4 regions of the Pseudoalteromonas sp. B131b genome follow, and region 1 is predicted to be linked to each of the others. Evidence: predicted binding sites of a transcription regulator. Region 1 holds the regulator's gene; each other region holds the start of a gene.
The links. Region 1 encodes sigma-54, which starts transcription at its own class of promoters, with help from an activator protein. Its sites were predicted from a motif close to GTTGGCACGNNNNTNGNNT; they were not measured.

Region 1 (7,418 bases):
AATTTTGTCGTAGTTATCAGATACACTTCTCACTAAAGAAGGTAGCAGATTAATTGGAATATTATCTACGCAATAATAACCTAAATCTTCAACTACGCGTAAAGCAACCGATTTTCCAGAACCGGAACGGCCACTTATGATAATTAATTCCATTTATCACCCATTATGTTAATTACGATTGTTCTACAATAACTTGATACAGTTCAGTATCTGATTTTGCGCTGCGTAACTGTTTACAAAAATCTTTATTATTTAGTTTATCAGCTATCGTTGCGAGCGTCTTTAAGTGCTGCTGGTTATCGCCATCAGGTACGATGAGAGCAACAAATATATCAACAGGGCGATTATCTATTGCATCAAAATTAATAGGTGTTTCGCTTACTAATACGAGTGCTAAAGGCTCTTCTGCACCGCTCATTCGCCCATGAGGGATTGCAATACCTCTTCCTATACCAGTGCTTCCCAGTTTTTCTCTATTCATTAAGGCGCTGAGAATATCTTGTTGAGAAAGATATGGAAGCTTGTCATGAGCAAGTTGACTGATGAACTCTAAAATTCTTTTTTTACTATTAAAAAGGACCGCAGCTCTGCTGCAGTCCTGGCATATAAGTGAACTTAATTTCATAATATTAGTGTCGAGCAAGCTTCTCTTTGTGTTTAATAACTTGGCGATCGAGCTTGTCAATCAGCGAGTCAATGGCGGCGTACATATCTTGATGTTCAGTAGAGGCAAATAACTCAGCTCCACTTACATGAATCGTTGCCTCAGCTTTTTGGTTTGATTTTTCTATATCAAGAATGACATGAACATTATTAATATGATCTGAGTGTCTTTCTAGCTTCGCAAATTTGGTATTTACATAATCTCTTAATGAATCAGTTACTTCTACGTGACGACCAGTTAAGTTTAGTTGCATAAGCATTACCCTCTTTGTTTAGCGTCTTAAATCAAACTTTTTCGCTGATTTGACGGTGGAATAGCTAGAGATTCGCGATACTTTGCGATTGTACGTCTCGCTACTTTTATTCCTTGCTCAGCTAATATATCTGCAATTTTACTATCACTCAATGGTTTTGCTGAGTTTTCTGCTGCGATTAATTTTTTAATGAGAGCGCGTATTGCTGTTGATGAGCATTCGCCTCCATTTTCAGTACTTACATGGCTTGAGAAAAAATATTTAAGCTCAAAAATACCGCGAGGTGTATGCATATATTTTTGAGTTGTTACGCGTGAAATAGTTGATTCGTGCATTTCGACCATTTCTGCTACATCATTTAAAACCATTGGTTTCATGGCTTCTGGGCCATGCTCAAAAAAACCTTGTTGTTGCTTAACAATACAATTAGTTACTTTTAATAGTGTATCGTTTCTACTTTCTAAACTTTTAATAAACCATTTAGCTTCTTGTAGATGCGAGCGAATAAACTGGCTATCACCACTTGATTTAACGGTGCGTGACATTGCTGCATATTGGCTGTTGACTCTGATTTTAGGCATGCTATCTGGGTTTAGTTCAACAACCCAGCGACCTTTTATTTTTTTCACCGATACATCAGGAATTACATACTCAGATTCTTCTCTAACTATAGTATCCGCCGGTTTTGGGCTAAGAGTATGTATTAAAGTCATTATTTCTTTAAGCTCTTCTTCTTTGAGCTTTGTTTTTTTCATTAATGTACGATAGTCGCGAGCAGCTAATAGATCAATGTGCTCGGTTAAAATCATTTTTGTTTCATTAATATAGGGTGTTTCTTTATCGTATTGGTTCAGCTGAATACATAAGCATTCTTGTAAACTACGTGCTGCAATACCAACAGGGTCAAACAATTGAATTCTTTTTAAAACAGCTTCTATTTCGTCAAGTTCAACTTCGTTGTCTTCTTCGTTCTCTTGATTAAAACTTTCTAAAATTTCTTCGCAGCTCAGTGTTAAAATACCCGAATCATCGACGGCTTCAACAATCGCAATCGCAATCGCTTCATCGGTAGGACTAAAGGGAGTCAGTTGTAGTTGCCACATTAGGTATTCATGGAGCGTTTCAGTTGAGGAGCCTTGGTATATAGATTCATCTTCAGGCATTGGTCCTGATGATGATGCTGGGGCTGCGCTCATATATTCATCCCAACTAACATCCATAGCCATTTCATCACTTAGCGTATCTTTAGCAAGTGCTTCACCACTGTCTTGCTCATATTCGCTCGGAACATCATCAGCATTTGCGCTAACAGTGACATCGTCGTTATCTGCTTTTTGCTCGTTTTTACCAGCAGAATCTTCGGCGTAATCTTGCTCTTCAACCTCTAATAGGGGGTTGCTGTCGAGTGCTTCTTGTATTTCTTGCTGGAGATCCAATGTACTGAGTTGCAACAGGCGAATTGCTTGTTGCAGCTGTGGAGTCATTGTAAGTTGCTGGCCCATGCGCAGCTGTAATGATTGCCTCATGTATCTCTAACAATCCTTTTATGTTGTTATAATTAATACTAGCAGATGCTTAAAGACATGGCGTAAATGTTACAGCCTAAATTGCTCGCCTAAATAAACATCACGTACTGTTTTATCGTTTAATACGTGTTCTGGAGTGCCTGATGCAATTAACTCACCATGAGAAACTATGTAGGCTTTTTCGCAAACATCAAGAGTTTCTCTTACATTATGGTCGGTAATTAACACACCAATACCACGATTTTTAAGATGTTCTATTATTTTCTTTATATCTAACACTGAAATAGGGTCAACACCAGCAAAAGGCTCATCAAGCAATATAAATTTAGGATCAGCGGCTAGTGCTCGCGCTATTTCAACTCGGCGACGCTCGCCTCCTGATAATGCCATACCTTGGCTATCACGAATGTGCTGAATACTAAATTCATCTAATAAATTGTTAAGTGTGTCTTCTCTTGCTTGCTTATTTAGCTCTTTACGTGTTTCTAAAATAGCCATTAAGTTTTGATAAACAGTAAGCTTTCTAAAAATTGATGATTCTTGGGGTAAGTAACCAATGCCTAATCTAGCACGACTATGCATAGGTAAAAGAGTAATATCGTTATCGTCGATAGAAATCTTGCCTTTATCACTAGGTACAAGGCCTACAATCATATAAAACGTTGTGGTTTTACCTGCACCATTAGGGCCAAGTAACCCGACTATGCTGCCAGCCTTTACTTCCAGACCTACATTTTTTACAACTTCACGGCCTTTATAACTTTTAGCTAATAGTTCTGCTTTTAATGTACTCATGGCTGACCTTTATCGTTTTTTTCTTTTTTAGTCTCAATAGGTACTAAAATAGTATGCACACGATCGGTTGAGTTTTCGTCTTTTTCAGCGCTAATTAATTGCTGTTGTATATCGTAAGTAATACTCTTGGCATTTATTTTTTGACCCGCTTGCGATACTTGTGCATCGCCAATAAGGGTTAAAAATCGTTTAGCTACATCATAACGAACTTCGTTTGCGCTGGCGCTCATTATAGTGCCGTCAGTTTGTTTTTCTTCGAAATATGCAGGGCTACCAGTTGCAATTAGTAGCTGTTTATTATCGCCTAATTCATCACGTTTATGTACTTCTAAACGGTCGGCTGTAATACGGCGGTTGCCGTGAATAATCTCAACATTTTTTTCAAAAATTCCGACGTTTTCTTTTAATTGGCCTTCTTGTTTGTCGGCACTTATTGATATTTGATTCGCTGCAGGTTGAATCGCTTGTTCAGCAGCGCTAAGGTTGAAAGCTAGTATAAGTGTCGGAATAATAAGTATTTTTGAAATTTTATTGGTCATAATATATAGTTCGCGTATGGTTAATAAGTTTTATCACTTCAGTTTTTAAATCGGCTTCAAGGCCTTTACCGGTGATCTTTAAATTGGGTCCCGTAACAATAACGGGTTGCTCTGAACGCATCGTGAGTAGTTTTATATCTACTTGAATATTATCCGCATTAATCTTGTCTATCATTGCATTATCAGTAAGATTCTTGGCAACCACGTTACCTTCTAAAATTAATTGTTTTCCTTCATATAACGTTGCTTCGTCTGCATTTATTCGCCATGTTTGTTTTTCGTTATATAAGGTGAAAATGGGCTTTTCAAAAAAGGTAAAGCCTAACTGTTGATATAATTCCATTTTAGCAGCTGTAACTTTATGATTAATTTTACCATTTTCATCATAGGCCGTTTGTTTTAGCTCAATAGCAATATAATCAGGCTTAGCGATAACTTCAGCTTCAACCTGAGCTGTCATATTTGTTTGTGCAAAATAAGGGTACCAAAGCCAAACCATACAGCTGATGAATAAAACGCTTAAAATTATGCGCGCTGTATTCATGAACTAGTACCTTTGCTAGTAAGTGGTTTGTCGTTCTCTAGCATAAGTAAGTCGGTTAGTTCTCTCACTGCGCCAAAACCACCCAGCATCTGTGTCGTGTAATGTGATAAACGCTTGATTAGTGGGTGAGCATCGTTAACTGCAACGGCAAACCCGACTAATTCCATTACCGGCATATCGGGGCCATCATCACCAATGTAGGCAATTTGATCATCACTTAGGTGAAGCTTGTTTTTTAGCTCTTCGTAAGCAATAAGCTTGTTTTCTTGACCTTGATAAATATGTTGTACTGTTAAACTGGTCATACGTTGTTGCACTATCTGCGAATGGCGACCAGTAATAACAGCCACTTCAAAGCCACTGTTTATAAGCGCTTTAATGCCAAAACCATCTTTTGTATTAAATGCTTTGAGCTCTTCACCTTGATTGCCAAGATAAATTCGGCCATCAGAAAATACACCATCAATATCGCATATAAGTAGTTTTACTTTTTTAGCACGTGCTTTTGCATCAGCACTCAGCGGTTGATAGAGTTCTTCAAATTGCATTTATAATACTCCTGCTTTTAATAAGTCTTGCATATTTAGTGCGCCAATAGGCTGGTTTTGCTCATTAACAACAATCAAGCCATTTATACGTTTGTGTTCCATTATATTAAGCGCTTCAGCAGCTAAAATATCTTGTGTAGCTGTTGTGCATGACCTAGTCATAACAAGGTCTATTTGTGTTGTATGAATATCTAGTCTTTGCTCTAAAATACGGCGTAAATCACCGTCGGTAAATAATCCCACTAGCTGATTACTTTTATCAACAATGGCTGTCATACCAAGGCCTTTGGCTGACATTTCAATAAGTGCATCTTTTACGGTTTGTGAGACGCTAATAATAGGTGTATTTGCGCCGCTGTGCATAACATCTTTTAAGGTTAGTAATAATCGTTTGCCTAAACTGCCCCCAGGGTGAGAAAGCGCAAAATCATCGGCGGTAAAACCACGAGCTTCTAACAGAGCCACTGCCATCGCATCGCCCATAGCAAGAGTCGCTGTAGTGCTCGCCGTTGGTGCTAACCCTAAAGAGCATGCTTCTTTTTCTACTTTAATGCATACATGTACATTTGCATGTGTTGCCATGGTCGATTTAGTATTGCCTGTCATGGCGATTATTTTTGCACCAAGGCGTTTTAAAACAGGGATAATATTTAAAACTTCACTCGTCTCACCTGAGTTTGAAATAAGCATGACAACATCGTTTTTGGTGATCATTCCTAAATCGCCATGGCTAGCTTCGCCTGGGTGTACAAAAAAGGCAGGGCTTCCTGTACTTGCAAGTGTTGCTGCAATTTTATTACCTATGTGGCCTGATTTACCCATGCCAATAACAATAATTCGACCTTCGCAGTCAAACATTAATTGGCATGCGTGATGAAAATTTTCATCTACATATTGCGCTATGTCATTAAGTGCTTGGCGTTCAATATTGAGAACGCGAAGACCCTGTTCGATAAAGTTCAGCGTCGTCATTATTTACCCTACTTGACTAAAAATGTACCCTTGGTAGCCCAAAAATGCGATAAGCAATAAGCCACCTTCCATTCTATTGATGCGTTGGGTGCCTCTAAAGTTCAATGACATGATGATAAGAGCAAATGTTGCACCAATCATAATGAGTATATCTCGACTCGCTACTGACGGATCGATAATGGATGGATTAATAATACCTGCGAGCGGTAACACAGCCAATATATTAAAAATGTTTGAACCAACAATATTGCCTAGAGCTAAATCATCTTCATTTTTTAATACACCGGCAATTGAAGCTGCAAGCTCCGGTAAGCTCGTGCCAATGGCAATAATAGTTAAGCCAATGACTAGATCGCTTAGGCCAAAGTATTTAGCTATGTCGACTGCGGAACCAATTAAAAAATGTGAGCTAACAGGGAGTAGAACCATGCCAATAACTAACCAAAATACCGCTTTTTTAGTTGGTACATCGTTAGGTACGTCGTCACAGGCTTCTGTTATAAATGGGTCATCTTGGTTTTTTGCGCGCAGTGAAATAATAATCAAACCGCCTATAAACACGATAAAGCCAATAAGTAAGGCGACACCTTCGGCTAATGAAAAATAATTGTCTGAAAAAATATACCAGGTAGCGAATGATATCAGCAAGACCAGTGGCATTTCGCGTTTTAATGTACTTGAAGATACAGACAGAGGTCTAAATAACGCTGTAATACCTAACACAAGTAGAATGTTTGTTATGTTTGAACCGACAGCGTTACCAACTGCAGTATCTGTTTTATTTGCGAGCGCTGCAGAAGCGGAAACCATCATCTCTGGGGCTGACGAACCCATTGCCACAACAGTTAAGCCTACAATTAGGGTTGGTACGCCAAAGTTTTTTGCAAGTGCCGCTGCGCCATAAACAAACCTGTCTGCACTCCAAACAAGAGCCGCAAAACCAAGAATTAAAATAACAAACGAGGTAACCATTATATTAAGCCAGTTATTCAAAATACAGATGGCGCGAATAGTAACAAAAGCAAAGGTGAAAGTATAAATAAAAGAGTCAGGTCAACTCTAATTACAATAACTTGTTGAATAATATTTTAAGGCGCTTATATCAGCACCTTAAGCTGCAGTTAAGCCGTTATAAACGAGTCTTATACTCCTTTTTGCAAGTGTATTACAAAATCTTACGAATTGTTTTTTCCATCTTGGTTAAAAAAGCTTTAAAATAGGTGCACTAGTGAACATTGTTATGGAGAGCGACTTGTCGCAATCAATAGTAGAAGTCAAGGATGTTAGCTTTTCGAGAGGCGATAGAAGCATATATAAAAATATGAGCTTTAGCGTTCCTAAAGGTAAAATCACTGCGATTATGGGGCCAAGCGGAATTGGTAAAACGACCATGTTGCGTTTAATTGGCGGTCAACTTAAGCCTGACTCCGGTGATATTTTATTTGAAAGTGGTAGTATCCCAAATATGTCGCGCAAAGAACTCTACGAAGCGCGAACTAAAATGAGCATGTTATTTCAAAGTGGTGCGTTGTTTACTGATATGTCGGTATTCGATAATATAGCGTTCCCAATTAGGG
Region 2 (7,418 bases), 730 kb from region 1:
CGCTACTTACCTAGCCTTGAAAACTACTGCCAACATTTAGTGGAAGATCCACTAAAAGGTAAACGCAGAATATTTCAATTTTTATTATATGTAGGTATTTATCAACTACAACACATGCGTGTACCGCCGCACGCAGCAATATCTGAAACTGTAAATGCACTTGCTCAATTACGTGCTTTAGGTTTAAAAGGGCTTATTAACGCTATATTACGTAGTTTTCAACGCCAGCAAATTGAGCTTGAAGAAAAAGCGAAGCTTATCCCTGTGTGTTTATACAACCACCCTAATTGGTTTATCAAACAAGTAAAAGAGGCCTACCCAGATAGTTGGGAAGACATACTTGCAGAAAACCAACAACAAGCACCTATGTGGTTACGTGTGAATCAAGCACAATATAGCACGCAAGAATACAGCGATATGCTAACGGCGAACGATATTGAACATACCTTAAATCCTGACTTTATAGACGGTATTAAGCTCGCTAAACCACGCGATGTATTTTCCTTACCAGAGTTTGATACAGGTGCATGTTCAGTACAAGATGCCGCAGCACAACTTGCAGCACGCTTTTTAGAGCCTAAAGCAGATGACACTATTTTAGATGCCTGTGCAGCACCTGGCGGAAAAACCTGTCACATATTAGAACTTGCTGACGCAGACGTACTTGCACTCGATAGCGACTCAACTCGACTTGAACGTGTTAAGCAAAACCTTACCCGTATTGGCTTAGGTGCAGACTTGCAATGTGGTGATGCCTCGCAACCACATACTTGGTGGGACGAAAAATTATTTGATCGTATTTTGCTTGATGTGCCTTGTTCGGCCACTGGTGTAATTCGCCGCCACCCTGACATAAAATGGTTACGTCGCGCATCAGACATCGAAGATTTAGCTAAGTTACAAGGTGATATACTCAATAGTATTTGGCCACTTTTAAAACCAGGTGGTACATTGGTATACGCTACATGTTCGGTTCTTCCACAAGAAAATCAGCAACAAGTAGCTAAGTTTTTAGCTAATAATGACGATGCAGAGCACATTCCTCTGCATGACAAAGACACCGTTACAATGCCAGGGTTACAGCTACTACCAGGCGAAAGCGATGGATTTTATTACGCTAAGCTAGTTAAAAAAATCTAAAATTAATGAACTGTAAATTAGCCATTTTTATAATTTAAAAATGGCTCTTAATTGCTACTTATAACACGGGTAAATAATGAAAATAATCATACTCGGTGCTGGCCAAGTAGGCGCAACACTCGCTGAGAATTTAGTAGGCGAACAGAATGAAATTACAGTCGTTGATATAGATGGTAACCGATTACGTGAACTTCAAGATAAGTACGACTTACAAGGTGTAGTAGGACACAGTGCGCATCCTGATGTATTACGTCAAGCTGGAGCTGAAGACGCCGATATGGTTATTGCAGTAACCAGTTCAGATGAAGTAAACATGGTTGCATGCCAAGTGGCGTACAGTATTTTTAAAACGCCCACTAAAATTGCCCGTATTCGCTCAGAGCAATATTTAAAATACCGCGAGAAACTTTTTCAGAACGACGACTTGCCAATCGATCATTACATTGCCCCAGAAGCACTCGTGACCAAGTACATTCGTCGCTTAATCGACTACCCTGGCGCATTACAGGTATTGCAGTTTGCCGATGGCATGCTCTCGTTAGTTGCAGTGAAAGCCTATTATGGCGGTTTACTCGTCGGTTATGCATTGTCTGCACTTAAAGAACACATCCCTAATGTAGAAACCCGTGTTGCCGCTATTTACCGCCAAGGTAAAGCAATCAAACCACTAGGTACAACGGTCATTGAAGCCGATGACGAAGTATTTTTTATTGCCGCTACAAAACATATACGCGCAGTAATGAACGAACTACAAAAACTTGAACGTTCTTACAAAAAAATTATGATTGCGGGTGGCGGTAACATTGGCGCGGGCCTTGCCCGCTCACTTGAAAAAAACCACACTGTTAAATTAATTGAGCGTAGCAAAGAGCGTGCTGAGCAACTCTCAGAAATGCTAGATAACACAGTTGTATTTTGTGGTGACGCATCAGATCAAGAATTACTCTCAGAAGAGCATATTGATCAAGTTGATGTATTTATTGCCGTAACCAATGACGATGAAGCAAATATTATGTCAGCCATGCTTGCAAAACGTATGGGCGCACAAAAAACAATGGTACTTATTCAGCGTGGTGCTTACGTTGATTTAGTACAAGGGGGAGAAATAGACATTGCCATATCTCCTCAACAAGCCACCATTTCGGCATTACTAACACATGTACGTCGTGGCGACATTGTTAACGTCTACTCATTACGCAAAGGTGCAGCAGAGGCGATTGAAGCGGTAGCCCATGGTGATGAGAATACATCAAAGGTGGTTGGCCGTGCTATTGCAGATATAAAACTTCCTGCAGGTACAACGATTGGGGCAATTGTACGAAATGACGACGTACTCATTGCTCATGACGACACCATTATTATGTCAGGCGATCACGTTATTATGTTTTTAATCGATAAAAAACACATTAATGTAGTAGAAAAACTATTTCAGGTAAGTGCTATATTTTTGTAGTCTTATGACGTATAAAAAGCCGCTGGCGAAGGCGGCTTTAATCGTTGATAATCGCGTGTTAATTATCATTTTAGAGTTACTGTACTTTTGCAAACTCTTCTTTAGAAAGCTCACCATTCCCGTCAGTGTCTAAGTCATCAAATAATTTCACTAACTGCGCGTTAACTTGCGCTTCTTGCTTGGTGATAACCCCGTCACTATCGATATCAAAAGAGGCAAAATCAACGGCGGCATACGCAGCTGACGACGATGCTAAAATGATGACGGCCAGTGTTGTGTTTAATGTTTTCATAATAATTTCCTAAATAATAAAGAGGAAGTCCTTTTCAAAGATCCCTGACTGTGAAAAATGTTTAATCTGAAAAAGATTAATTAACCTGAACTCTGGTTAACTAGTAATTAGCGAACTCTTCTTTAGAAAGCTCACCGCTACCGTCGGTATCTAGCTCGATAAATTCAGCCATTAAATCGGTGTCGACTGCCGCTTCACTTGGGCTAATTGTGCCGCTACCATCTATATCAAGGCTATTAAAGTCTGATGCTGCAAATACAACTGAAGAAGACGCTATAGCTATAAGTGCCAGTGCTTTATTTAAATGTTTCATAGTTTAATCCTTCAATGTTCTATCAAAAAAGTTGCTTCGTTTAGCTTAAACGTAATTTTTCACTTCCTTGTTACCCTCTTTCGTAAGCTCCTTGCCTACTTAGGTTGTCTGTGGCAACTCAGGATAAATACTTGTTAATTAAGCTTCTGAAAATTCTTTTTTTGATAACTCACCATTTTGGTCAGTATCAAGTTCTGAGAACATGCTCATTAACTTTGCATCTACTGATGCTTCTGCTTGGCTAATTGTGCCACTGCCATCTACATCAAGTGTATCAAAATCTGTTGCAGCAAAAGCGGCTGAAGAAGATGCTAATGCAATAAGTGCTAGTGTTTTATTAATGCGTTTCATAATATGTATCCTTCAAATTTATGTGTGTGCGATTAAGGTGTCTTACTTTAAATCACGCTTAAGTTCAGTACACCATGACTATTACAACTTAGGTGCCAACTTTTAAAAGCTGTTATTTTTCATTTGGTTAACAGTATAAAATCGTGATATGGATAAATTTCAAGTGTTTTCCTGTTGCTTTTTAGCAACACAGCGATATGAAAAAACAAAATAGACAATAAAAACAAGAGGTTAATTTAGATTAAAAAACCACAAATTATGAATTTAGATATTTTAGATGAGGTTTAAAGCAAAAAATTAGCTTTATTTGGGTTGGGTTTATTACATGAAATTAGATTACGGTAATCTTTTATTATTTTAAGTTACTGTTTTATATTATTTATTTAATTATTAAAAATAATAACCAAATAATTTTCATCTATAAAGCAGGCAATCGCTATTTTGTTGCAAAATAGCGAAATCTCTTTTAACCGACTTCGAATTCGAGCATGGAGGGATCAATAAAGTGCTCTTTCATAAAGGTATTCATTTCATCTTCACTGGCTAATAGTTTAATACCACACCTGATCCCCGCATCATGCTCTTTAACACTACACACCTCGCCTTCAAAATTTTGCGCACTGCTATCTAGCATAATAGTACATTGCATATCTTTTATACTTTCAAGCTCTTTATTACTTCTAACATCAAACATAACTCCCGTTAATGAGATATCTTTAATAACACCTTCGAGTACTCTGTCGTCACTTAGTTTTAGCTTTGCAGGTAATAAAGTAGGGATACGCGTTTGCGAACGCAAACTAAATAACTGAACCTGCTCAGGAAAGTTTATAAAAATAAGCCGAGCCGGATGAGAAGAAATAGACATAATTTTCTGACGAAACGCAATTACTTTCCCACCGCTGCCTTCTATTAAAGCCCTCACGACAACGGTTATACCGTCACGTAAATAATCACTTGCCGCAGGTAAGCGTTTTGAGCTTGGATAATTTAAAATAATAAATTTATCATCAAGTAATCCCACCATCTCAGTCTTAATACGTTTACTACTGGTAGGCGTTAAAATTTCTAGATCGACCAAGCTGCCAATAATTATATTATTAAGATTGCTTATTGGCATATTCTCTCCCTTGTAATGTATTTTTTAAATAAAACAGTTAGCTTTATCCACGCCAAAACGTTGGCGTAAATAACACAAGTAAAGTAAATATTTCTAACCGGCCAAACACCATCGCAATAGTAAGTAACCATTTAGCGCCATCAGTTATCGCGCCATAATGCGATGCTACATCACCCAAACCTGGACCTAAATTATTTAAACAAGCAGCAGTGGCAGAGAACGCCGTTATGTTATCCATACCCGTGCCCATAAGCGCTAACATAATAATAATAAACACCAGCGCATAAGCAGAGAAAAAGCCCCACACAGCTTCTACCACTTTATCTGGCAACGCCTTTCGACCCAACTTAATTGAATATATAGCACGAGGATGCACCAAACGATTAAGCTCACGCACGCCCTGCAAATAAAGTAAAAATACGCGAACGACCTTCATACCACCACCGGTAGAGCCTGCACAGCCACCAATAAAGCTCGAAAATATAAGTAAAATAGGTAAAAACAAAGGCCATGTTGAAAAGTTATCAGTAGCAAAGCCTGCCGTTGTACTCATTGATACTGCTTGGAATAAAGCCTGATCGAGGGTTTCGTCGCCATTAGCATATATTTCATTTGACGAAAGCACCGTAAAACAAATAACTACAAGTGCAAGCTGAATGCATAGGAAAACTTTAAATTCAGGGTCACGTAAATAAACTCTTACGTTTCGGCTCGATACAGCGGCATAATGTAGCGAAAAATTAATTGCAGCAATAATTAAAAAGAATACACAAATAAAGTTAATGACAGGGCTATCAAAGTGACCTATCGATGCGTCATAAGTAGAAAAGCCGCCTATCGCCACTGTAGAAAATGCATGGCAGATAGCATCAAACCAGCTCATTCCTGCCGCCCAATAAGCGAGCATACATGTCAACGTAAGCGACACATAAATGTACCAAAGATGCTTAGCTGTATCAGCAATCCGTGGAGTCATTTTTGAATCTTTTACCGGGCCTGGAATTTCAGCGCGGTACAACTGCATACCACCCACGCCTAACATAGGCAGTATAGCGACGGCGAGTACGATTATACCCATACCGCCAAACCACTGGAGTTGCTGGCGATAAAACAACACCGATTTGGGTAAATACTCAATACCGGTAAGCACTGTAGCGCCTGTGGTTGTTAAGCCAGAAAATGCTTCAAATACCGCATCAGCGAGCGATAAATTCGGTTCTTGTAAAAATATAAGCGGTAACGATGCAAATGCCCCAAGTACCAACCAAAACAAAACAACAATTAAAAAGCCTTCACGTGCTTTTAAGTCACCATTTTCATGACGGTTTGGGTAATAAGCCATCATGCCAATAACAACACTAAAGATAAATGCTAAAACAAAAGGAACACCACCACCGTCTTTATATATTAAAGACACCAGTGCTGAGGGCACCATGGTAATACTAAACAGCGCAACGAGTTGGCCAAGAATTTTTATGATGGTACGAAATTGCATTTAGCTTATCGCTTTTATTATTAGTAAATTCAGGTTGAGTAGTATCAACCAAATTAAATAGAGTGAATATGCATTACATGCAATTTGTGTAGGTTATTACTCTTTAATCGTTAACTCAACTGCGCCGTGACTTAAATCAAAAATATCTTTGATTGCTTGCTGCGCTTCGCGGCTATCTATTGTAATCACCCATTCAATATTAGCAGTAAATTGCTTATCAATATTAAGCACTTGATACTTTGTTTTTAATAACTGCTCAATCGCGCCTTGCATGCTGTACTCGCTACTCCCTGTAATTTCAACACTGGGAACTTTAAGCACTGTTTGCAACTTCACTAACGCATTGTTTAGTGAGCCACCATAAGCACGTACTAGTCCGCCAGTGCCTAATTTTATGCCGCCAAAGTAACGTGTGACGACAGCTGTGATTTCGCCAAGGCCTGAACCCACCAGCACATTTAACATAGGCTTTCCTGCAGTGCCATTTGGTTCACCATCGTCCGAAAAACCATAAACATGGCTGCCACCGGGGTTGCCTGCCACATGTGCCCAACAGTTATGACGCGCATCGCTATACTTTTCTTCAATGCTTTTAATAAATGCTTTAGCTGAATTTAAATCGGGGGTGTGTGCAATGTGAACTATAAACGTACTTTTTTTAATTTCTTCTTGATGAAAAACGTCAGCAGCAGGGTATTTATATTCAGACATATTTTAAACTTGTAAAAAGGGGCCAAAAGGCCCCTTTAAATAATGTACGTATTTTAACGTGTATAAACTAATTGGTGTTAACTAGAATTAATCGAGCGCTAAATCTCGTGTCATATTTTCTAGGCTATCTTCGTGAACAATAATGTTATCTTCAATACGAATGCCGCCAAATGGTTTAAATGACTCTACCTTTTCCCAGTTAATAAACTGCTTATTATCGGTTTGTGCTAAATCACCAAGCAGTGAATCAATAAAGTATAAACCAGGCTCAATAGTAAACACTTGGTTTTTTTCGATCAGGCGAGTACAACGCAAGAACGGATGCCCTTCAGGCGATGGTTGATGTGTGCCCTTTTCGTCACTCATAAAACCGCCCATATCATGCACTTGTAAACCAAGGTGATGCCCTAGTCCATGCGGGAAGAAAGTAGAGGTAATTTTACGCTCAACAATTTCTGTCGCGGGTAGGTTAACAATTTTAAAGTCACTGAGTATTTGTGCGATACGGTTATGGCATTCAACGTGTAAATCACCATAAAGCAT
Region 3 (7,418 bases), 280 kb from region 1:
TTCACCCCAATCAGATGAAAATAGTTTATTAGTGAGATTTAAGGATTCTTCGGTAAGATGAAGCCTCCTCTCCCAACGAGACTGCCAAAACTTCCCGCCGATGTTAACGAACAACCAAAGTATAGCTACAACAAGACCAAAAAAACCAAGGAGTAACTGGTGACTATCACCAGCTTTCAAGAAAAAGCCTGCTGCAACAGCTGTATTTAACACTAAAAAGTAGTTTGATCGCTTCCAAAACAGCTCTATTTCCATGTTCCTAGTATCCAGTGCTATTTTATATACTTCAAACTTGCTCACTGAATCCCCGCTTTGCTTTCCCATAGCAACTCCTTAAAGTAACTCTATACTTTTAACTTACTAAAATAAATGTAGTTTAGCTATATCATCTAGTAATTGGATCGCATACTTTTAGCAAATTGCTAGCAATAATTGAATGACTTCTAAACATAAAAATTCGCATTCAATTTACTTCAAGACCTATGAATAGCAATTTAGACGAATATTCCTTTTATTTACCTGAAATTCAAAAGTTACTCTATAAAATTAATTTGCTAGAATAAAAAGTAGCACAGAGGTAGCACAGAGGTAGCACAGGGTAATTTCGGTTAGTAGGTATTTACTTGGAAAGCTTTGAAAAGTGGTGGCCCCTCCCAGACTCGAACTGGGGACCTAACGATTATGAGTCGTGTGCTCTAACCAACTGAGCTAAGGGGCCAACTTTTATATAACTGCTAGGCAGTTAATTTTTGAAGCGTTCAGTCACAGAGCGACTAAAGCGGGTTGCAGTATAAAAACTTTTTGGGGGCTTGTCACTACTAAAAACCTTTATTTTAACAATCAGTAAGCTAACTGCTTAAATAGTAATCTTTTATGAGGGAGTAATGTGTAAAAATGAGGGAATTTAAGAGAAGGGATTCATGCAAGCCAATTAAAAGTGCCTATTTAAGCTGTATTTAAAATTGACTTACACAACTAATAATACAAATAACACAACGTTACTTTTTAGCAATAATATAAATGGCGTGTATTAACCCTGGGAAATAACCTAGCAGTGTTAATAAAATATTTAACCAAAAATGCATACCTAAGCCTACTTGCAAAAATACACCTAGTGGCGGTAATAAAACTGACAATATTATACGAATGATATCCATAACTTAACTCCTTTAAAATTAAAAAACAAAAAGCCCAGATTCACTGGGCTTTGAGTATAGTGCATTATTCAGCAACGATAGATAATTTATCTACCACGTCGCGCACATCTTCAGCATTTTTGGCAATTTTAACCGCTAGCTGTTTTTCAGCTTCAGATTCTACAGAACCGTTTAGAGTTACAATACCGTTATCGGTATCAACATCGATGTCTGTACCACCAACTTCTGAGTCAAATAGGAAGCGTGTTGTGATTACGGTGGTGATTTTAGCGTCTGTTAGGTCGTTATCACCATCATCCATCATGTCTTTGTCTGTGTTTTTGGTATCCATGTTTTTTACAACAGTCAGGCTGTTTTCAACATCGGATACGCCATCTAGGCTAAGTACAAGTTCTTCTGCTAACTCTTTTTCAATTTCGCTATCAACTTTACCTGTAAGTACTACCTTGCCATTTTTTACATCAGTGTTAATGTCAAAGTTGTTTAGATTAGTGTTCATAAGTAGCACTGTTTCTGCCTTACCATCAATCCAAGCATCTTTACTTTCGTTTTCCCAGCTGTTTGCTTGGGCACTCATAGCCGTAGTACCAAGAACTAAAGCCGCGATAATAGATTTGTTAAATGTTTTCATAATCTTTCTCCTTTTGATTAAAGACACTTTAACTAATGCGAACTTTAGGCCAACTAAATTTAACATTTAAATTCAATGAGTTGGGAATTTAAATCAACTCATTTCATGTTATAGCCGTGTAACTATTTACAGACTCATCGGTAAAACTTTCTCACATTGTGAAAATAGCTAGATAATTGCTGTTTTGGTTAATCTATCGTTAATATAACAAAACTAAAAACAGACTGAAAAATTAAGCCTCTGATAATTATTGAAATTATATTTGGTACGCCGTTTGCTTACTCACTACCAATAGTAAATATAATAAGGAATACCCATGTCTGTAAAAGTTGAAGACCGCCCAATAGAGCAAGTACGCGAACAAGTGATTGATCAATTAATTTATAATTACAGCCATGGCGTTATTTCAGTGGATGCATTTGAAAGACGCTTAGATGAGGCTATGGATGCAAGTAGTAATGAAGCTTTGTTAATCCTAGTTGAAGACTTAACACTTAATACCGATCAGCAATATAAAGCAGAAAAACAATCGCAATTTACTCCACATTATAGTGCACAGCAAAACAGCGATGATGATTTTACGCTACGCAGCATTTTGGGTTCTAACGAGCGCAGCGGCCAATGGGTTGTGCCAAAAAATATATACTTAACCAATTTTATGGGCTCTGTAGTGCTTGATTTTACTGATGCCATTTTTACCCATCAAAATGTAACGATTCACGTTAACTGTATTTTTGGTAGCGATGAAATTTATGTACCCGAGCATGTAAATGTAGTCTCTAAAATGTTTTGTATTTTAAGCAGCCTTGAAAACAAGTCGGTATCGCTTAACAAGCGCCAAGGACCCACTATTCATATTGAAGGTAAAGCAGTAATGGGGTCGATTGAAGTTAAAATAAAACGCACCATAAAAGAGAAGTTTATGAGCTTTGCAAACGAGCTAAAAACACAACTTGGCGTTAATAATAACCGCTCATTATAATTTATCTAGCAGCGCGTTAGAGTCGATTGACCTTTAAGGTCAGATATTGCCTTAATTAGGTGTGTTTAATCGCTGCCCGAGATTTGTAACCTAAATAACCCGAACTCTGGATAATAAATCGATCTCAAGCAACTATTTTCAGTGCTAACTGCAGTCCTAGGTAGAGCCTTTCGTTAGCCTGTGTTTGGCATTTATACGTTGTTATTACCTATTTATAGGGAATAAGTACACCACATAGGTGTGTTCTACTAAAAACCAAACACACGGCTTAAAATTCAACTTCGAAAGATAAATAAGCCTAAGTTACTGCCTGACGTTTTATTATAAATCGTTATTTCGCTCGCTTGGTATATCACTTAAATATTCTACAAACTCTACTTCAAATCCAGCCGGATCGATAAAATAAACATTTTTTCTAAATGGGTTGTCACCGCCTTGTTTATCTATTTTAAAACCAACTTGTTGCAAACGCTTTACTACTGCATCTAAATTTTGAGTAACGTAAGCAAAGTGCGCTAAACCTAATTGATGGCCTGCTAAATCTCGGTTTTCACCTTCACCATGATCGCTCATTGCAATGTATTGTGTGTCATCACCAAAATGCACCCAGCGCCTTGGTTTACCATGCCAAGTGCCCCTACCTTCACTTCGGATTGACCAATAAGGGAATACCGCTTGATAAAATTTAATCATATCCTCAATATTATTAACCACTAAATTGACATGTTCTAAATACATAATGTGTCCTTCTTGATTGAGTATGCAAACACAATAAAACCTCAAGTTAACTTTAGGTAAAGTGGTTTTTTAGATTTATTTAAATTTTATACAGCCGCAAATATATATGCAGAACAATAAAGTATAAAAAACACACAAAAGTATTTAGGGTTTATTGTTTACTTTATGGCAGAAATCGCTAAAATACGCCGGCTGAAATATATAAACGTTCTTTTACAACCCAAAGGTAACTCCATGCATCCAATGTTAAACATTGCGGTTCGCGCTGCGCGTAACGCAGGCAAAATTTTACTTCGCGCAAGTGAAGATTTATCAAAAGTTGAAGTGCAACAAAAAGGCGCTAACGACTTAGTAACTAACATTGATAAAGAAGCTGAAGCCGTAATTCGTGACACTATTTTACAATCTTACCCAACTCACTCGATTGTTGGTGAAGAGTTAGGTGAGCATAAAGGCAAGGATGATGATTACCAATGGATTGTAGATCCTATCGATGGAACAACTAATTTCATCAAAGGCATCCCTCATTACGCGGTTTCTATCGCACTTAAAGTTAAAGGTCGTTTAGACCAAGCTGTTATTTATGATCCAATTCGTGGTGAGCTTTTCACTGCTTCTCGTGGTCAAGGCACTCAACTTAACAGCAAACGTCTTCGTGTAAGCAAAACTACCGTTCTTGCGGGCACTGTACTTGCTACTGGTTTCCCTTTCAAAAATAAAAACCACATGGATGCATACACTGAAGCGTTTAAAGCATTGTTTGTACACACTGCTGATATTCGTCGCGCAGGTTGTTCTGCACTAGATATGGCATACGTTGCAGCGGGTCGTGTTGATGGATTTTTTGAAATTGGTTTAAAACCGTGGAATTCTGCAGCGGGCGAACTAATGGTTAAAGAAGCCGGCGGTATGGTTGTAGATTTTGCTGGTGGTAATAACTATAGCCACAGCGGTAATATCATCTGTGGTTCACCAAAATTGACTCAAGCAATTATTCGTGAAATTCGCCCAGTATTAACTGAGTCGTTACTTCGCTAATTTAATGCTACTAATACTAATCTGCATAAGTATTTGAACAATTTAACGAATTAAATTTCCCTACCTAAGTAGATTGGTACAGCAGTATACTAAAAAGGAGCTCAGGCTCCTTTTTTTGTGTCTAAAAATAAGGGTTATCAAGCTTAAGCTCTATTGTTTTACCTTTTGTGTAAGGTAATGAATTAAGCTCTGTCGCGAAATACTCATAAAATAGCGCATCAAATTCACCATTTTTTTGCATGATCTTAAGCCCTTTTTCAATCGCTTGAGCCAGTTCGGGTTTATTTTTTGAGACAAAATAATAAAGCCCAGTTGGATAGCTAATGTATAAATCTGGCACTATTACTAAATTCTTATCTTTTAAATCCATAAGCTCTGAATTAACTTCGATGAATGAGCGCGGAAAATAATCAATCCGCCCCTGACTTGTTAATGCAAACATCGAGTTTAAATTAGAAAGTGGCCTAACACTTAGTCCATTGTTAACTAATATCCGCATGTCAGGCCAATCATGACCTTGCACTGCAATAAGCATTGATAATTGCTCAACAGAGGTAATACCTTTAAATTTATCTACATTTTTTGTATTCGTAAGCAGTGCTCTTTTACCAATATACCCTTTAAATAAAGGGATTTTAATTGCAATCGCCAACGACTCTCGCTCAGGGCTACTCATACTCCAATATAAATCAAGGGCGTTCCCATCAAGTGCCATAAGATTTCGTTGTTGATGAGGGTGAACTGGCACTAAATTTATTTCAGCTGAGTAATCTGCTCTGATAAGTGCTTTTGAGAGTAATTCATTGAGGTAGTCGTCACGCGTAAAATGCGAGTGTTGATCTTGAGGGACATTAATAATATTGACTTCGCTTGCTATAGCACTACACACAAACAAGCTTACAACGCTAACCAGATACTTAAATGGCAACATAATAATCACCTACTTTGTTAAACTACCTTTTTACTATTTGCTAAACGCACCACCGCTGGTGTAGGCCTTCTTCGCTTACAGATAAAAAGATAGCTATGACGGTATCGTTTGGCCTCTTTTTTAGCATCAGTCGCTAATGCAGCTACTTGATGACTATTTTTACACTGTTGTAAATCAGGTTCAACCAAACCAATCGATAAGGTCAGTAAAGGGACAAATTGCTTTTCACCTTCGCGATTTGTAGCCCAGTATCCTTTGCTTTTAATATGCTCAGGAGTAAAAAATAGCTGTGACTGCAATTCAAACCGTTCAATAATTGTATTGCAAATTGTAACTGCATCACTTTGGTCAAACACAACCATAAAGTCATCACCGCCAATATGTCCTACAAAGTTAGCACTGTTTGTGCAAGCTTGCACTGTTACATCGGCTAATAATTTAATTACACTATCACCGCTGGCATAACCATATAAGTCATTAAATTGTTTAAAGTGATTTAGGTCTATATAAGCTAATGAAAATTTTAACTTATTACGCAGCCTTTGCTCTATAGCTTCATTTATAGCAACATTACCTGGTAGCATAGTAAGCGGATTAGCGTGCTGTGCGTGGCGAATTTTTTCTTCGGTAATATGTTTTAAAATATCTCTCAGTGGCGCTAATCCCAAGTATTTATTATTGCGTGTAATAACTATATGCCTGCGTATATCAAAATCCTGATCTGTTATTTGCTTACTTACGACATCAAGCATTTGATTCTCGTCAACGACTAATGGTTGCTTGTCCATTAATTCTGTAACTGGGCGTTTATCATAAAGTGCGTGCCCGTAGGGGGCCGCAAATACTTCCGTTAGCTGATCTTTATGAAGTAAACCAATTGGCTGGTCATCTTGATTTAATACTGGGATACTAATAATTGATTTGTCTTGCTCAAATAGCTTGTGAGCATCCTTACAGCGTGTTTCGCTATCAATTGCTGACTGAGTTAAAGCAAGATACCCTATTGCCATTGATTGCTCACAGAGCGCCTTTGCTTTAAATGTTAGTGCTTGTATTTGCTCAGAACTAAAGTCATAACTTGGTCGTAAACTGGGCCTTTCGAGTAAAAATCCCTGTACGTTACTAATGCCTAAGCTCTCAACTAACGCCAGCTCCTCCGGACGCTCAATACCTTCTGCAATAACGGCTGTATTAGTTGCTTTAGCAAGTATAGTGATTGATTTTAAAAACTCTTTTTTAACGTCACTCTCATCACAAAAATCAATAAAATAGCGATCTATTTTTACAAAATCTGGACATAACTCAGACCACTGCTTTAACCCTGAGTAGCCAGCGCCTAAATCATCAATAGCAATGGTAAAACCAAGCTCTCGATAATGAGCAATTGTTTTTAAAAGTAAAAACCCATCATCAACTTTCTCTTGCTCAGTAACCTCAATCACAACTCTGTTCGCAGCTAATCCAAATTGCTCAATTAAATGCAACGTTTCGCCTTTGGGGTGACACGGATCGAGTAAAGTTTTAGGGCTTACATTTAAAAAGAGCTTGCCTTGGAGGTTTAATTTTACAAAGTTTTCGATTGCTTTAGAGCGACATAATAATTCAAGTTCTGAAATTAATGCATGCTGATGAGCCACTTCAAATAATTTATTCGGCATTTCAAGTGGACTATTTTTAGGACCGCGACTGAGCGCTTCGTAACCAATAATACTTTGATTAGATATATTAAAAATAGGCTGAAATAATGTCGTTATTTCAGCATTATTTAAAATATACTCTAAAACTTTGTGTTGTACGGTCACGTCGGACTCTAATTATAATTTGATAAGAATAATAAAGTAGCAAGCCTGTATTACAATTTTATTGCACTGAAATAAACGCCACGCAATAAAAAACCGCTCAACAGAGCGGTTTTTTTAACAGTTACACAACCATTACGGC
Region 4 (7,418 bases), 170 kb from region 1:
TGTGATAAATCACTTTGCAGACTAAAGTCGGTGTAAATATCTAAACGTTGTTTATCTGCATTAATAAGCTTAGGACCTGATTGTGCACTGCTTTTTTGAGCAAGCTCTACGGCTGTGTTGTCGGTAGAAGACGGCGCTTGTTCAGAACATGCACTAAGAAAAACGACACCAGAGAGCATAATTGCTTGGCTAATTTTATTTAAGATCATTATGTTGCCTGTTTGAAAAGTAAGTTTAATAATTTTTATGCACCAGCTAAGTAGCTAAATACATATAAACGTTTGCTTATAGTGACTGCATTAAAGCAAAACTAAATGGTAAATAGCAAGTGTTAGGCGTTGTAAGACAAGCCCTTGCGATAAAAGACATAGAATAAGGAATAAACTTCTATAATTTTCTTAACTTTAACGGTAAGTTAGACAATACTAATTGTACTATGAAAATTACAAAAATTAATTGTCGAAGTTTGCAGTTGCATTGCAATCGAAGAACAAAAGGATGAAAGATCTATGTCTACAGAAAATGCATTATTAACAATTTTAGTCGATAGAATAAATAACGATACACTCGTTTTACCTACATTACCTGAAGTTGCTGTAAAGGTTCGCCAAGCTGCTGATAACTCTGATGTCAATTTGATGCAAATGGCAGATGTGATATCACAAGACCCCGCGCTTTCTGCTCGTATGATAAAAGTAGCTAATAGTGCGATTATGGGGCGCTCTGTAAAAGTATCCAATTTACAACAAGCAGTGACACGTATTGGACTTCGTCAAATTAAAAATATTGCAACAGCAATGGCTATGGAGCAATTATTTGTATCTAATAACGAGATAATTAAAGGCTACATGGGCAAAGCTTGGCAAAAAACATTAACGGTTGCGAGTCATTCGATAACACTCATGGAGTTTTACTTAAAAAATAATAAACATACTTCATTAAATCGCGATTCAATCACTCTAGCTGCATTGGTTTATAACATTGGTGTGTTACCTATTTTAACTGAAGCTGAGCGTCATCCTGAAGTATTTGCTAACCCGAGCTTTTTAGCTCATGCAATTCAAAAGCTTAGTGGGAAAATTGGTTCTTCTATCATGCGTGCTTGGGAGTTTCCTGAAGAATTTTCTAATGTCGCTTTAAGTTGGGCTGATCCGAGTTATAAGTTAGAACAAATAAGTTATGTCGATTTCATTCGTATTGGCGCTATTTTAGAGGGAACACTCCAGGTTTCTGATAAGTCAGCTGCTTTACAAGTGTATATAGAAAAAGGGGTTATCCCTTCCATGGATCTGTTCTCGAGTGATGAATACAACGATATGCTTGACGATGTGAAAGACATGTTTAGCTAAAGTAAGTAATACCAGTCCGTTTAGATTATTTAAAGGTTTATACGGATTGGTATTAATGTTGACTATTAAAACACGATTTAATTGCAATGCTGTTTAAGGTATACATTGGAGCAATTTTTTGAAATATTTAAATAACCTGAACTCTGGATAATAAATCCATCCCGAGCAGCAATTTTTAGCGCTAACTGCGTTGAATTTACTTGCAATAGGCCAGTTATCGACAGTATTTTCTTATCTCAAAATAGGTCTCTTAATTAAGCGAATTGGGGATTATTTGCTGTACAAGCACGCACATTCTAACATTGTCATATTAAAAATCTGATAATCGCAACTCATATCAAATTTTTAACTGAATGTTGTAAGGCCTTAAATAACCTTTTTATGGATAACGTTTTACTAATTATTTAACTAGCCAAGCCAATTAATCAAAAACCTTAAAGCTGAGCAAAGCTGTCTACGTATTCACTTAGTTTTGGTATATCAACCGCTTGCAAACCATCGTTACTTCTAAGCACTAAGCCTTTTTCTACAAGTTCTGTAACAACCCGCCTGTAAGCTCTCTCAGTTGTTGCAAAACGTTCGGCTTCTGCATTTACCGTAGGATAGGCTCTAAGCAGTGTAGGGTTGTTGTTTTCGGCTCTTAGTAAACAATCTTTAGCTATGTTGTAGCTTAGCGGTAGTAATAGCTTATCTAGATTGATTTTTTGATTTTCTTGAAATTTAGCCGCTATAGTCTGCGCTGTGTATAAACTCAGTTCTGGTTTTTCAAGCAGCAGCGCGCGCCAATGCCTTAATTCAATAAGGTTATAGGTTACATCACTAAAACACGTGACCGTATAAATACACGGATTATTATTTAGCGCTTCTATTTCACCAATAAGGGTGTTGTTACAATCCAATTGTCCTAACAGCAGGCGTCGTCCATTTCCTACATCGTAACTAAACGACACAGTGCCACTGCGTACAAGCACAAGCTTGCTTAAAGGCTGATCTTGATGGATCAGAACTTCTTTTTTTGATTGTTGATAGCTACTACCGGCAAAGGTTAAAAGCTGATCAACAAGGTAACTAGAAAAATGGTATTGAAACATCAATGTGCTCTTCGGACATTTGTCCTATTTATTACATCTTAATGACGATAGCATTAAGACACTAAGAATTTACGCTAACTTGCTACTAATACTATTAGCTTTGCTAAGAGTATTATTTTACCTTCATTTCCCGTGTAATGATTTAAGAAGTTGCTGGTATTTTCCGGCAAACTTTTTCAGGTTTTTTAAGCAAGTTAGCTTTTTTATTTTGTTGTTACTTTGCAATACTTATAAATGTCATAAGCTAGCAGTAGTGTAATGCTAACCTAAAGGCTGGGAGAGAACAATTGAGTTGGGAATATTTAGGTTATATTGCGTCAGCTTTATTGGTTGCATCGTTAACAATGACTGATGTAGTAAAACTACGCTGGTACAACATGTTTGGTTGTATTGTATTTACTGCATATGGTGTTGCCATTGGTGCAGTACCTGTGATTTTTACCAACGGCTTATTGTCGCTCGTAAATTTATATCACATTATAAAAATATATCGTCAGCCAAAAGTTGAAGCGCCTAAAAGCTAAAATACTACGCTGTAACTATAAAGGGTTAACTTGCGTTAACCCTTTATAGGTTTTATTTATCGATAATATTTTTTCTTTTTCGTACCGTTTTATTCCTGCTATCCATGTTTGCAACACATTCGTTTCATAAATCTCATCAACAGGTATTTTAAAGTAATCTTTGTCTATTAAAATAAAGTCAGCCCATTTACCTTGTTCTAAGCTACCAATTTTAAACTCTTGATGTGCGGCATACGCACCGCCTAAAGTAAATGCACGTAATGCATCTTCTCTACTTAATACTTCACTTGCACGCCAACCATTTTTAGGTAATTGATTGTGGTCCATGCGTGTAATGGCTGAATATAACCCATAGAATGGATTAGCGAGTTCTACAGGGTAGTCCGACCCAGCCGCAATAATAGATCCTTGCTGTAAAAAAGATTGCCAAGCGTAGGCACCGCTTAGTTGTTTTTCAGTTAAGCGTTGCTCTGCCATATGCATATCTGATGTAGCATGCACTGGTTGCATTGATGGGATTATCTTTAACTTTTTAAAGCGAGGAATGTCTTCAAGCGTTACAATTTGCGCATGTTCTATACGGTTACGAAGCAATATCCCTCCCGTTTTTTAAACACCTTCTCATAAGCATCAAGTACCACTTTATTTGCTTTATCGCCAATAGCATGGGTGTGAGCGCTAAAACCGCGCTTAAAGCTTTGCGTAAAGAGTGCTTCGAGTTTTTCTTGTGTCTCTAGCATTAATCCATGATGGCCTGTACGGTCTGCATAATCTTCAATAAGAGCTGCGCCACGAGATCCAAGTGCACCATCGGCGTATACTTTAACACTGCGGATTGACATGAAACTGTTTGCGTCTTGGTATCGCCCTGCTTTAAGCATTGTGTTTAAGTCGGGGCTAGCACCACTTAACATGGCCACAATACGCACAGGTAAATTTCCTAGTTCACTGCGTTCTTTGTAAACTTCCCACGTTGCTTTATCAATGCCAGCATCATGGGTAGAGGTAATACCTAAACTTAATAAATGTTTACCTGCTGCATCTAGTGAGTCGCTTATATCTTGCTTGGAAGCTTCTGGCATATGCTGGGTAATTAGCGATTCTGCTTTATCTACAAATATGCCGGTAGGGTTGCCAAATTCGTCTTTAATTATTTCACCGCCTTCAGGTGCTTTTGTTTGGGCGGTAATACCTGCAAGTTCGAGCGCTTTTGAATTTGCCCAAATAGCGTGGCTATCTACACGTGAAAGCACAACTGGACGATCATTAACTACTTTGTCTAAATCTTTAGCTGTTGGGAAGCGGGTATCAGCCCAAAGCTCTTGGTTCCAACCTCGCCCTATAATCCAACCTTGTTTGTTATTGGCAAATATTTTTAGTTTATTTGTGACTTCATCAACCGATTTTGCACCACGTACATCAAGCTGCGATAAGTTATCTCCCAGGCCAATAACATGGCCATGAGCATCAATTAAGCCTGGTAATAAGGTGCTACCTTGTACATCAATGAGCTTGGCGTCTGGGTAGCTATCTTTAAGTGTATCGCTACCTAGTTTTACTACCTTGCCATCTTTAATGACAAGGGTAGAAAACTGCTGTACTTCGCCTTTGTATAAAGGGGTGTAACCATTGGCGTTATAAATTACTTTTGTTTGTGCAAGAGTGTAGCTAGAACTTGCGCAAAGGCTGGCTAGTATGAGTGGTTTGATTAGTTTTTTGAGTAGCATAAGGCATTATTTTTTTATTGTTAGTGAATCAACACTAACAAAATCATTTTTATAATACCAATATGATGAGATGGTTGGGGGACGAAGTAAACTAAAGCTAGTTAGTGATACCTACCTAGCTTAAGAGTTAACAATTATTTACTCGCGTATAAACCGTATTCATTTAATGTTAGCTTACCATCTTTATCTTGATCATAGCTTGAAAATCGAGACCAAAGAGCAGGGTCTATTGATGCTTCTCCACGTGTTAAAAAGCCATCTTGGTTTCTATCAAATTTATTAAATTGTTCAACAATATTATTGCTTGCGGCAAAACTTAGAGTGCAAAAAGTGCTGAATGCAAAAAGTGCCATATAGCGTATTTTTTTCATAGGAAATACTCAGTAGAGGTTATTGGTTAGATAATTTTTAAATTCGATTAATGAAATTTGGTTATCTTGATCTTTATCCCATATCAAAAATGTGCTCAATAATTGTGGTTGAGGTTCAAGTTCATCATGGGTTAAATAACCATTTTTGTTAGTATCGAGATGGGAAAAGCGTTGCTTAACATCAAGTGCTAGGGCGTCAAAGCTTGATAGTATTAAGATGCTTGTAACAAAGGAAAGTATCTTCATGGTATTTCTTCCAAAAGATTATTTAACCTGTAATCTGGTTGAGAAGTTAGCTAACACATCTGGCCTATTACGAGTAAATTCAACGCAGTCAGCGCTGGGAATAGCTGCTTGAGATAGATTTATTAACCAGAGTTCAGGTTATTTAGGTTATTTAGGTTATTTAGGTTATAAACAATTTAGTAGAAGCGGGGAAAGCACTTGCCATAATTTAAATCCCAACATTAAATCCTTTTACACACTCCCTCAGGGATTATGGCAAATGCTTTAGTTCACTCTACTAGATAAAAGCTTAAGCAAAACTTAACTTGTTAAGGCTTAAAGCTTTTAAACTCTGTCTTAGAAATCACTTCATCATCGTTTTCGTCTAAATCGGTAAATTGCTTCATTACTTCTTTGTCTTGCTTGGCTTCGATAATTGATATTTGTCCGTCCATGTCTTTATCTAGGTGGGCAAAACGCACATTTGTTGGCGATGCAATTACGGTGGCACTAATTGCTAAAAACATTAATGAAAAAGCGGCGATAAGTTGTTTCATAATCACGTTCCTTATTAAATGAGTTTATTGAATAAATTTTTTGAATTCATCTAGCGACAATTGCCCATCTTGATTTGTATCAATTTGAGAAAAATTCTCGTGTAACACGGCATCTTCACCTGCTTCGGCTTCACTTAATGTGCCGTTACTGTCTTTATCAAGTTCGTTAAAAGTCGCGTGAACGTCCATTGCGTGTGCATTAGCGCCTAAAAAGCCTAAAGCCAGTAATGATGAAATTACTAAAGTGCGTTTGTTCATAATTATTTCCTTATTGATTAAAGTTATTCCTCCTATTACAAAAATGGTGCCAATAATAATTATTGTTATTTTTCAATTGGTTATTATTTTTGCTTTAAGCCAGTGAGAAGTTTTTACTGGGTTTATTGTAATTTTTGTGCGCCTTTTGCAACATTATTTGGTGGGGGTGAAAGGGAGTTTATTAAAATCAACGAGTTACGTTGTCTCTATTTGGCGACACATTGTTTTTGTAGCGCTGGCTGTTAATCGTATTAAATATAATTGCTGGTTCAGCTAGTGTATAAGGTAAGCACTTAATAATAGAACGCTTAACTTAAAAGGACTAAACGAAATGCCAGCAACCATAGCTAAAAAATACCAAGCAATGCTTAACTGGCGGCCTAATTTAATTGGGCAATTTGCAATGAGTATGCTGCTTTCGTTACTCCCGCTTTCTATAGTGGTGATTGTATTTTTAAATGCGCTTAACAAGCAATTAGCGGTTACTCAAAGTATCGTGAGTAACAACTATCAAGTTACCAAATCGTTTAATACTCTAAAACAAGAGCTCAACAGCCTTGAGCGCGCCACTAGGCAAAACTGGGTATTAAAAAGTGAATCGCTTGATAAGCTCATTGTCGATAAATGGCAATCATCCCTACAAAGCATTGATGAACTCAAATTTGTAAACACGAATAAAGAGTATATTCACCAATGGCAACGCTTATATACCACCTTACAAACCGCGCATGTAAAACTCGTTGAGCAAAAACAACAACAAGCTGAGCTATTTGTGCCAGTGAGCGATTTAGTTGCTGAGCTTACTTTATGGTTACGTGATAAAAACGAAGCGCAAATTACCAATAACCAAAATGAGCTTACAAGCTTACAAACTTCATTTATAAACTGGCTGGTGGCACTTATTCCGCTTACTTTAATTGTTGGTGGTGGTTTTTTATGGCGTATAAGTGGGCGACTAAAAGGGTTAACTACGGTTATTGATAAGCTAGGGCAGGGGCATTGGCAGCAAAAAATATCTGTGAAAGGTTCAGCTGAGCTTGTTGAGCTAGGAGAAAAGCTCCAATGGGTGCAAGAGCAACTTCATATGCTTGAGCAGCAAAAAGATACTTTTTTACGCCATGTTACCCATGAGCTAAAAACGCCGCTTGCGTCAATGGTTGAAGGCACTGACTTATTAACTGATGAAATAGTAGGCCCAATTACCGCTGAGCAAAAAGCAGTGCTTGAGCTTATTAGCCAATCTATGGTGCGCCTTCGCACAATGATTGACAGCCTGCTGAGTTATAATGCGATTCGCACCAGTAAAGACAGCTTAA

Region 2: P4S65_RS04390 (EF-hand domain-containing protein) is a predicted target of sigma-54. The motif match lies at 3,631-3,649, and genes of this name have one in related genera.
Region 3: P4S65_RS02395 (BON domain-containing protein) is a predicted target of sigma-54. The motif match lies at 1,824-1,842, and genes of this name have one in related genera.
Region 4: P4S65_RS00205 (EF-hand domain-containing protein) is a predicted target of sigma-54. The motif match lies at 6,138-6,156, and genes of this name have one in related genera.

The regions. Positions count from the first base shown of each region.
Region 1 covers NZ_JARLUZ010000001.1:207,625-215,042, reverse strand. The annotation lists gene rapZ (RNase adapter RapZ) at 1-153, opposite strand, end outside; gene ptsN (PTS IIA-like nitrogen regulatory protein PtsN) at 173-625, opposite strand; gene hpf (ribosome hibernation promoting factor) at 630-917, opposite strand; gene P4S65_RS01055 (RNA polymerase factor sigma-54) at 944-2,443, opposite strand; gene lptB (LPS export ABC transporter ATP-binding protein) at 2,513-3,238, opposite strand; gene lptA (lipopolysaccharide transport periplasmic protein LptA) at 3,235-3,777, opposite strand; gene lptC (LPS export ABC transporter periplasmic protein LptC) at 3,767-4,321, opposite strand; gene kdsC (3-deoxy-manno-octulosonate-8-phosphatase KdsC) at 4,318-4,869, opposite strand; gene P4S65_RS01030 (KpsF/GutQ family sugar-phosphate isomerase) at 4,870-5,841, opposite strand; gene P4S65_RS01025 (calcium/sodium antiporter) at 5,845-6,813, opposite strand; gene P4S65_RS01020 (ATP-binding cassette domain-containing protein) at 7,082-7,418, shown strand, end outside.
Region 2 covers NZ_JARLUZ010000001.1:938,549-945,966, forward strand. The annotation lists gene rsmB (16S rRNA (cytosine(967)-C(5))-methyltransferase RsmB) at 1-1,140, shown strand, start outside; gene trkA (Trk system potassium transporter TrkA) at 1,217-2,593, shown strand; gene P4S65_RS04380 (calmodulin) at 2,670-2,885, opposite strand; gene P4S65_RS04385 (calmodulin) at 2,986-3,198, opposite strand; gene P4S65_RS04390 (EF-hand domain-containing protein) at 3,337-3,549, opposite strand; gene P4S65_RS04395 (flagellar brake domain-containing protein) at 4,016-4,669, opposite strand; gene P4S65_RS04400 (TrkH family potassium uptake protein) at 4,713-6,164, opposite strand; gene P4S65_RS04405 (YigZ family protein) at 6,261-6,875, opposite strand; gene pepQ (Xaa-Pro dipeptidase) at 6,963-7,418, opposite strand, start outside.
Region 3 covers NZ_JARLUZ010000001.1:488,867-496,284, forward strand. The annotation lists gene P4S65_RS02380 (RipA family octameric membrane protein) at 1-324, opposite strand, end outside; tRNA gene P4S65_RS02385 (tRNA-Ile) at 642-718, opposite strand; gene P4S65_RS02390 (YqaE/Pmp3 family membrane protein) at 999-1,157, opposite strand; gene P4S65_RS02395 (BON domain-containing protein) at 1,222-1,788, opposite strand; gene P4S65_RS02400 (LiaF domain-containing protein) at 2,105-2,770, shown strand; gene P4S65_RS02405 (VOC family protein) at 3,092-3,508, opposite strand; gene suhB (inositol-1-monophosphatase) at 3,743-4,546, shown strand; gene P4S65_RS02415 (substrate-binding periplasmic protein) at 4,668-5,477, opposite strand; gene P4S65_RS02420 (GGDEF domain-containing protein) at 5,495-7,279, opposite strand; gene secF (protein translocase subunit SecF) at 7,412-7,418, opposite strand, start outside.
Region 4 covers NZ_JARLUZ010000001.1:38,396-45,813, reverse strand. The annotation lists gene P4S65_RS00245 (dipeptidyl-peptidase 3 family protein) at 1-209, opposite strand, end outside; gene P4S65_RS00240 (HDOD domain-containing protein) at 510-1,349, shown strand; gene P4S65_RS00235 (Crp/Fnr family transcriptional regulator) at 1,784-2,440, opposite strand; gene P4S65_RS00230 (YgjV family protein) at 2,728-2,964, shown strand; partial or broken gene P4S65_RS00225 (amidohydrolase) at 2,980-4,691, opposite strand; gene P4S65_RS00220 (calcium-binding protein) at 4,826-5,062, opposite strand; gene P4S65_RS00215 (EF-hand domain-containing protein) at 5,072-5,308, opposite strand; gene P4S65_RS00210 (hypothetical protein) at 5,617-5,844, opposite strand; gene P4S65_RS00205 (EF-hand domain-containing protein) at 5,869-6,102, opposite strand; gene P4S65_RS00200 (sensor histidine kinase) at 6,434-7,418, shown strand, end outside.